DNA from 3 places in the Flavobacterium sp. PS2 genome. Region 1 is predicted to be linked to each of the others. Evidence: riboswitches for the same ligand, from Rfam matches in the RefSeq annotation. Region 1 holds a riboswitch; each other region holds the start of a gene.
The links. Region 1 has a riboswitch for cobalamin ahead of ACJ6WR_RS12525 (DUF5074 domain-containing protein). Riboswitches for the same ligand answer to the same signal wherever they lie in the genome.

Region 1 (3,291 bases):
AATAACCTTGTTATCCAGATTCACAGTTTCATACATTTGTTTGTATATAGGTCTGTAGAGTAGGATAGCGAGTAACATGCCACCCATCATAATATATTTTCGACCGATCTTATCGCTTAGCCACCCAAAGACTATAAAAAACGGAGTACCTAACAATAATGCAATTCCTAGTAATCCATCTACTTGTGAAGAATCTATACTCATTACAGTTTTCATAAAACTCATGGCGTAAAACTGTCCAGTGTACCAAACTACACCTTGTCCCATTGTTGCTCCAAATAAAGCAAGCAAGACAAATTTCAGGTTATATCTATTCCCGAAACTTTCTTTTAAAGGGTTTACGCTTATGCTTCCTTCCTTTTTTGCTTTAGCAAAAACAGGAGATTCATCCATGTTTTTTCGTATCAAATAAGAAACCCCTACCATTACAATCGAAACCCAAAACGGAACACGCCATCCCCAAGAATCAAATGATTCCGCCGAGAGAGAATTTTTTGTGATTAAAATGACCATCAAAGAAATAAAAAGTCCAACAGTTGCAGTAGTCTGAATCCATGAAGTCCAATACCCGCGTTGTCCCACAGGAGCATGTTCGGCTACATAGGTTGCGGCGCCTCCATATTCTCCACCAAGTGCAAGTCCTTGTAATAATCGTAAAATCAAGACTAATACTGGTGCTAAGAAACCAATAGTGTCATAACTCGGAATGCAACCAATTAAAAAAGTAGAACATCCCATTAATAATAGGGTCGCCATAAAAGTGTATTTCCTCCCAATTAAATCTCCAAGACGTCCAAAGAATAAAGCGCCAAAAGGTCTAACGACAAATCCTGCTGCAAAAGTGGCTAATGTTGCCAGGAAAGATGCTGTTGGATTATCGGAGGGGAAAAATTTGGTCGAAATAACTACAGCCAAACTCCCAAAAATATAAAAATCATACCATTCTATCATTGTCCCCATAGAAGAGGCCGAAATAACTTTCCAAATTCCTTTTGTAGATGTGTTACTCATAAAATGGCTGTGTTTTTAATAGTAAATAAAAGTATAAGGTATCATTTTACGAATATATAAGATATTTTTATATTTAGTTGATGGTTTTTTAACAAATAGGGTTTGTTTGTTGATTTAACATTTGATCAGTAAATCAAAGCTTCATAATTCAAAATAAATTATAGTTTGCAGAGATGTTCAAGGCCTTTAAAATAAATAACTATTGCTTTGTTACGAAAGAAAACACTAGTTTTGCAACTCAAATTTTGAAACAGAAAATGGTTGTCATATCGATATGATATTGACATTAAAAGGGAATTTGGTGTAAATCCAAAACTGTCCCGCAGCTGTAAGCTCATTAACCGAAACCCTTTAATACGTCACTTTTCATTTAGAAAGGGAAGGCTGGGTGTAGGGAGTAAGTCAGAAGACCTGCCGTTTTTATAGTAATAAATAGCTTTCGGGGATTGAAGCTTGAATTAAGAATAATACTTTTCACTTTGTGTGATAATGGTATTGTTTGTCTATTCTATTCTCGTAAGCCAAAAATGGAATTTATGAGATTTTTTTTCTGCAAATATGATATCGCAAAAGCAATCCTTTTTTGGAAGCTTCTCCTTTCGATATTTTCTTTTTCTCCACTAAAAAAATCATTAAAACGTATCGCTTTGCAATATGCTGTGCTTTTACAAAAGTTTATTTATACAACTTTTGTAAGGGTGAATTGTATTTCGATTTAAAGAATTAAGTAATATAATTTTTAAATATTGAATAATGAAAAACCGATTTTTTTCCAAGCAATTAATTGCAATTGCTTCTTTGATGATGCTAACAGTTTCGTGTAATAATGATGACGATTTTACAGAGCCACCAGTAATAAAAGGCGAACAGCAATTAAAAGATACTTTAACCGTTGGGAAAACACTTCAATTAAGCTCAAAATTAGCAGATAGAAAGAATGTTGCTTTTGAATGGGCGATAGATGGAAAAGTAGTAGGATCTGATTCTACCTATATCTTTAAACCAGAAACGAGGGGAGATTTTAAAATTACAATGATAGCCAAAAATGATGGCGGAAAAGTTTCTCTTACTTATGATATCCATGCATGGGGAGCATATGAAAACGGTTTCTTTATGATCAACGAAGGGTGGTTTGGTCACGGAACAGGAACGGTAGGGTTTTATAGATACGATACAAGAGCTATAGAAGACAGTGTTTTTGTAAAAGTAAATCCAGATAAAGATTTAAAACCGGCATCATCTACATTAGAATTTGGAACCATCATTAATAAAAAACTATTTTTAGTTTCTAAAGTTGGCGGACCTGTTGTAGTAGCCGATGCTTATTCATTAAAAGAAGAAAAAAGAGTCCCGGCTAAAGGCGGAAACGACTGGCGTGCAGTTGTGGGTATTGATGAAAATCAAGCTCTTTTGACTTCTGGTAAAGGGATATTTAAGCTTAATCTTAATACGATGGAAGTGAATGGGCAAATCGAAGGTGTTACAGGTCAGGTTGGAGATGTTGTTAAGGCCAACGGTTATATTTTTGCATTGTCTGCTTCAAAAGGGGTTATTGTAATAAATGCTTCAACATTGGTAGTCGAAAAAACGATTCCGGGTATGGTTTTAGGATTTGCTGTTACCGATGATAAAAAAGTATGGGCAGCAGGAGGTAAAAATCTTATAAGTATAGATTCGAATACTCTTGAAGTAAAAGAAATCGCATTAGGTTTTCAGGCTTACGGAAGCTGGGGAGCTTGGCATCCAGGATCTATTACGGCTGCTAAAAATGATGTTTTCATTGCTAAAAACGGAAGTTTTAGTGGTGGTAAAGAAATTTACAAATACACTGGTACTCCAGAGTCATTGACTGCGCCTTTTATTACATTAACAAATTCAAATATCTTATATGGTGCAGGAATTGGTTATGACCGAAAGAAAAATACTTTGGTGGTAAATACCTTAAATTCAGGTTTTGGTGTGAATTTCTCTATAAACAATCTTTATATATTTAACGCTGATTCAGGAGCAAAAACAGCATCGGTAAATTTTTCAGGATATTATTTCCCTGCAGTTTCTGTATTTCATCAATAATTTTTTTAAACTGTAAATAATTTTTACCGCAAAGTACGCTAAGATTTACGCAAAGGTTCGCAAAGCTTTATGATGAAGCTTTGCGAACCTTTTTTTTGTAATATTTATAATCATGCCAACGGTTTTAACCGTTGGAGCGCAATATGTAATCTTAATCCGTCTCCCATGGTTGAAACCATGGGCTATATTTGAAATATGGTAATTTCT
Region 2 (3,291 bases), 2.3 Mb from region 1:
ATTAAATCATTGTTTGAATGTGCCATTGTTGTATTATATTGTGTAAAAAAGGGTGCAAAAATACTAAAAAATATAGGTTCTTCCTAATGGAAGACTCAGACTATGTGAGTTTTATGACTAAGTTGAGTAATAATCTTACTTAAAATTTTATAAAAAACAGCTTCAAATAACTGATATAATTAAATATACAATTCTGTTGAAAAATTATAAAAAAAAATCAAATTTTAGTAAACTTTCGTCCAGGTTCAAATATTATAAATCAATTTTAAACACGAATTACACTAATTGTCACTAATTCTTTTGCCTAATTAATTTTACAACCGAAAATTTATATTTCTTTTTTACTTAAAGATTTCTTTTCATTTCAAATTGCGAAATTGTATATGGTATATTTAAATTTTTTATAAATCCTTTTGCTTCTGCAGAACTATTCTGAACATTATATACTAATAATTCATTTTGATCCACAGCATTGTTAATATGATTAAATAAACTCGTACCAATTCCTTTACGGCGATAATTAGGAGCTACAGCTACTTGATTAATTTTTTTGGATGTAGGATTATATATTGCATAACCTACCAATTCAGCATCTATATAAGCTCCAAGAATTTGGCTAAATTCTATACTATTGTTCACTGCCATAATATCGTTTTGCCATGAAGGTTCTATATCCCAAAAAGATTTAAACAATTCCCATTGAGCTTCTTTAAGATTCTTTATATCAACTTTAGGATTTATATCTAATGCCGGTACTTTACCTTTAAAACAATCTAGTTTTCTATGTATTGTATAACCCATCTTTTCGTAAACTCGTATTGCAGGATGATTTCCTTCTATAACTTCTAAAACCATTTGCTTAACGCCAAGATTTTCTAATTTCGGCACTAAAATAGCATACATTTTACCAACTAAACCTTTTCCTCTATAATCTGGAACAACTCCTGTTGCAGCATTATAAGCAACAAATTCTTCGTTTGTAGTATTTAAAGCATGCAGCATAAATCCAACTAATTTATCTTCGGCATAAACTCCGATAGACAAATCTAATTTAATATTTTCGGCAGAAATCTTAGCTTTAAGTTGCTCTAAATTAAGACTAAAAGGCACGATATAATCTGAAAAAGATAAATTAATAACCGCTAATAGATCTTTAATATCAATGTTTTCTAAACTTTTTACTTCCATTTTTTATGCTAAATTTTTTGAGTTTAAGATTGAGTTTCTCTAATTTATAAAGGTTTTCTAAATATTGAAATAGAGAAAATCAAATATACATTTTATGTAAAAAACAATGATGAACTATTTTACATTTTATTAAAAAATAGGAGGTAACCACATGGATGTCGAAACATCGAGATATTGTTTTTTTACAAGAATCGTCTAGTTTTCAAACTGATATATTGTCATATTTTTAAATTTATTGGATATAAATGAAAATTATCAAATTAGCAGATTATGCCCTTATTTTATTGTCTTAATTCTAATTAAATTAAATAAGAACTTTTTTTCATAAACTTATGTTATATATTTGCTCAAAATTTTGGTCTACTTTTTCTTAAAATTTAAGGAAAAATAGTTAAAAGGGAATCAGGTGTAAATCCTGAACAGACCCGCTACTGTAAGTTCTATATAAGTCTTTAAACGTTACTTATGCCATTGTCCCGATTCTCGGGATGAGAAGGTTGTTTAAAGATGGAACAAGTCAGGAGACCTGCCAAAATCACATAGTTTAAAACTTTCGAGGAATAAAGTTGAAGAACAAGAAAATTAGCCTGTTATTTTATAGCGGGACTTTCTTATTATGCTTCTTGATTATTACATCGCGAAAAGTTTTTATAATTTATTTAGTGATGTATAATACAAACAAAAAGCTTTTATTCGTTTTTATCTTATTTACTCCATTTTTGCTTCATTCACAAGCAACTAATGATAGCATTCGCAAACTAAAAGAAGTAATTCTTAAGGCAAAACCATACCAGGAAGTAATTCCTGTGCAAAGCCTCTCGGGGAAATTACTAGAAAATCTTGCCAGTCATAATGTTGCCGATGCACTTCGTTATTTTGCCGGAGTCCAGATTAAAGATTATGGTGGTCTTGGCGGACTTAAAACTGTAGATGTCCGTAATATGGGAACGCACCACGTAGGTGTTTTTTACGACGGAATCCAATTAGGTAATGCGCAAAACGGAGTTACAGATTTAGGTAAATATTCCCTAGACGACATGGAATCTCTTACCATGTATAACGGTCAGAAAAGCGAAATATTCCAGTCTGCAAAAGACTTTGCAGCAGCATCTACTATTTATTTAAGAACTAAACGTCCCGTTTTTGAAGGGAATAAAAAAACAAATTTATTGGTGCGGTTTAAAACTATGACCATAAATTATTTTGATCCGTCTTTTAGATGGGAACAAAAGCTGAGCAATAAAGTAAGCATGAGCGTAAGTTCTGAGTATATAAAATCTAACGGTGAATATAAATTCAGGTACAAAAGAAACAATCAGGATGGTACCGTAGCTTACGATACTACTGCCACAAGACATAATAGTGATATTGAAGCATTCAGATTTGAATCTGGACTTTACGGAAAAATAAATAATGGTTCCTGGGATGCCAAAGTTTATTATTACGACTCAGATAGGGGAGCACCGGGAGCAATTGTCGAAAATAAGTTTTCTGACGGATTTAGACAGTACGACAAGAATTTCTTCACACAGGCATCTATAGTAAAGGATTTTACAAAAAAATACAAATTTCAGGCAAAGGCAAAATATGCTTATGATTATACACATTATGTTGCCAGAGATACAACCCATATTTTAGGCGAAACAGTAACCGAAGGAGCACAATCTGACGATAGTTATTACCAACAGGAAATATACTTCTCGGCAGTAAATATGTACAATATATTACCAACATGGGATGTTTCGTTATCTACAGATTTTCAATACAATAAACTTAATGCTACAAGAAAAGGGATACAAACTCAATTTTCATTTCCGCAACGCTATACAGCATTGTTTTCATTGGCAAGTTCCTTCAGACTTGGGCAATTTAAAGCTTTAGGTAGTGTTGTTGGTACTTATGTTCAGGAAGAAGTGCGCTATAACGCAAAAGCTCCGGACAAAAAAGAGTTTACTCCTGCATTATTCCTTGGTTATACACCATTTAAAGACTACGATTTTAATTTACGAGCATTTGCAAAACGTATTTTCAGGATGCCCACTTTTAATGACTTGTATTATACCATGGTTGGATCCAGTACTTTGAGACCCGAATATATGAACC
Region 3 (3,291 bases), 570 kb from region 1:
GATTGTTAAAAGGAGTGCTGTAAACATCTCCATTATATAAATATTGAAAATAAGAAGAAACTTTTTTCCAATTATAAGAAACAGATCCAGTTAATTTATGATAAGGAACATATATAAGTTGTTTGTATAATAGTTCTCCTTTAATTAATTGTTGGCTTTCAGAAACGGTATAGGCATAAGTTCCGTTAAGAGTCAAATTGTGATTTTTTATTTTTGTTCTCCATTCCAAAAGTACTTCGGCCCCATAAGCTCTTACTTTGCTTGTGTTTTCTGGAGACCAAGTATCACCTCCGCCTTCAGAAGGGATCCAGCGTAATAAATCTTTAATAGAATTATAATAAGTAGTTACAGATAATGAGAAGTTTTTTGTAAAAAATTCATTACCGATTTCTCCCTGATAAGAAGTTTCAGGTTTTAAATCAGGATTACCGCTTCCTTCCCAAAATAAATCGTTGTAAGTAGGCATTCTAAAATTCTTTGAAGCGTTTAATTTGATACGGTAAAAATCAGTAAATTGATATCTTGTTCCTAAAGAAAAGAGAAAAGGATTTCCGTAATTATCTGTTAATTCCTGACGAACACTGGCTGTATAATCCCATTTGTCAGTTACAGAGTGTTGCAATAATAAACTAGCAGATCCTATTTCTCTACTTACATTGTCAATACTAGATCCATGTCCTTTATTACGATTGTAATCAATAATAGTATTCAGTTTGATTTTATCATTTACATCAAAAGCCAAATCATATTTAATAATAGAAGTTTCAACCTTTCCATAAGTGAAAAAATCTGAGGTAATATTTGGGTAATATTTATAAGATTCTCCGATATGTGCCACTCTTAATTTAGAAGTGAATCGATTAAATATATTCTCCCATTCTAAAAGATTACGGGTATTGAAATCATTGTATTTTGTTTTGGTTCCATTAGGAGAGGTCAAAGAGAAATGACGCTCTGCATCATAAAACTGACTGTATAATTTTAAGGTGTTTTTAGAGTCGATTTTATAACCAAAAGTTGTATTCATACTTGTGTTGTAGTATTCTCCGTTAAGGTTTTTTTGATCGCTTTTTCCAGGATATTTAAAATCATTTTCAGAACTGTTTCTAGAAATACTAACCTGAAGGCTATATTTTTTTGATGAAACATCAGTACGATAATTTACACTGTAAGTATCATAACTTCCTGCACTAAAAAATAAATGATTTGAAAAATTGTTTTTAAAACTCAAATCATTGTTAAGGTGAATGCTTCCACCAATAGCGCCACTGCCATACAGAATACTTCCTCCTCCGGATTTTACAGCAATAGAATTGAAATCTCTTGTTCCAATTGTATTAAAATCAGCTTGACCTAAAAACTGTGAATTAATATTTATTCCGTTCCAGATGACAGCCGTTTGTGCACCAGTAGTTCCTCTAAAGGATGGAGCAGAAGTCATACCCAGGCCATTTTCTTTAAAGTAAATAACAGTATTATAATTTAAAAGGGAAGTTAAAGAAGCCTGATTTCTATTAATAATAGAGTCATTAAGTACTTGAATCGATTGTGAGTCTGAGTATTTTTTGAGGTTAGTGTCGGAAACTACAACTTCTTTTAATTTTGTTATAGAATCATTTTGTGCCAAAATGAATTGGCAAACTAAGAGCGAAAAACAGATGTAAAACTTTTGTAATGTCATAATTTCTAAACTCTTTTTCCCGAGAGTTCGATATTTGTTAACAAAGGCAGGTCTCCTGGCTTCGCGTCTTGTTGTTTCCCTTCCCGTTCTAAAACAGTGGTTTGTAGTTAACAACAAGCATCCCTTACAGGACTAAGCTTACAGTTGCGGGTACAGCTCAAGATTTTCGAATGTTGATTTTGATGTTTTCAATCTTCAATTACTTGATTCCCTTTTAATGTGTCTCAAAAAATATAGCACAACCTTAATGAAAGTGCAAATATAAAGTTAAAAAAGCTTATAAATCAATTCTGTTTGATTATTTAATACTATTCATAAACAAAACAAAAGTTGATTTTATTTAGATTTCAACTTTAATTACTTGTCCAAAATCGACTTTGTTTTGGAAAGCATCTTTAAGAGGAAGGGAGTTTAAAAGACATAATATGCTTCTTATTACTCCGGCATGTGCAACAATAATTGCCTTTGACGGTTTTTTAGCAAGTATTTCGTTTTCTATAAAATGAGTGACTCTTTCATGTAAATCGATGAAAGATTCTCCGTTTGGAACTCGAATATTTACGAAATCTTCCATCCACGGATTTAAATCATTTGAAGAAATTTCATTCCAGTTTTTCATTTCCCAATCACCAAAATCCATTTCCATCAAACGTTTGTCCTCTTTGTAATTTAAAATTTTGGTTTCTTGTTGGATATGTTTGGCAAGTAACACACAACGTTTTAATGGACTCGAATATAACAATGCATCTTGAGGTAATTGCTTTACAATGTTTTCAAAAATCAAATCATAAGGTTCAGCAATATTTACATCAGTTTGACCGTAGCAAATTCCTTTTTCGCAAACAGTTTCAGTATGACGAACTAAATAAATTTCCATATTGCTATAACACTTAAGTAAAAAATAACTTCGCAAACTTGTTGTGTTGCTCCCAAACAATCTCCAGTATAACCATCAATCCATTTTTGGAAATAACGAGCCAAAAAGTAGCGTGTTAGGAAAACTGGAATTAATACTAAAAGTAATTGATATTGAAAATAAGAAAGAACCAAGAGAGGTAATAAACCAAAAAAGAAAGAACCTAAAACTTCTTTCCAGCTAAAGCTTTTTGCAATTGGTTTGCTTTTGCTTGTCGCATCTTCACGAGAATATTCATGTGTAAATACAATGCTTATAGCTGCTAAACGACTAATGGAATGTCCTGCAATAAACAACAATAAAACAGTAAGCACTGATTGCTGAGTTGTAATTGTTTCTATAGTTACTAATTCAGATAGTAATTGAAATTTCAATAAAAATAATAATACAACACCAATAGCTCCATAAGCGCCAATGGCACTGTCTTTCATGATGAGTAAGATTTTTTCTTTGGTCCAACCCCCACCAAAACCATCGCAAACATCGGCAAAACCATCTTCATGAAAGGCTCCAGTAGTTAAAATTCCAGCAATCATTCCTATAATTACTGCTGCGGACGTTGAAACTAGAAATGAAGCACCATAAAATGCAAGAAAAGATATACCTCCAACAATCCACCCGATCAAAGGGAAATAGCGACTAGCTTTATTCAGATACTCAGGATTGTGGTCAATATTTTTGGGACAAGGAATCC

Region 2: linked by a shared signal. The riboswitch ahead of ACJ6WR_RS22385 (TonB-dependent receptor) and the one ahead of ACJ6WR_RS12525 (DUF5074 domain-containing protein) in region 1 are both predicted to bind cobalamin.
Region 3: linked by a shared signal. The riboswitch ahead of ACJ6WR_RS15125 (TonB-dependent receptor plug domain-containing protein) and the one ahead of ACJ6WR_RS12525 (DUF5074 domain-containing protein) in region 1 are both predicted to bind cobalamin.

Annotation. Positions count from the first base shown of each region.
Region 1 covers NZ_CP176426.1:2,889,166-2,892,456, forward strand. Annotated here, with positions in the region: gene ACJ6WR_RS12520 (MFS transporter) at 1-1,011, opposite strand, end outside; cobalamin riboswitch at 1,253-1,445, shown strand; gene ACJ6WR_RS12525 (DUF5074 domain-containing protein) at 1,765-3,084, shown strand.
Region 2 covers NZ_CP176426.1:5,207,029-5,210,319, forward strand. Annotated here, with positions in the region: gene ACJ6WR_RS22375 (DUF1810 domain-containing protein) at 1-26, opposite strand, end outside; gene ACJ6WR_RS22380 (GNAT family N-acetyltransferase) at 346-1,188, opposite strand; cobalamin riboswitch at 1,528-1,737, shown strand; gene ACJ6WR_RS22385 (TonB-dependent receptor) at 1,854-3,291, shown strand, end outside.
Region 3 covers NZ_CP176426.1:3,459,248-3,462,538, forward strand. Annotated here, with positions in the region: gene ACJ6WR_RS15125 (TonB-dependent receptor plug domain-containing protein) at 1-1,681, opposite strand, end outside; cobalamin riboswitch at 1,709-1,943, opposite strand; gene cobC (alpha-ribazole phosphatase) at 2,022-2,558, opposite strand; gene ACJ6WR_RS15135 (adenosylcobinamide-GDP ribazoletransferase) at 2,543-3,291, opposite strand, start outside.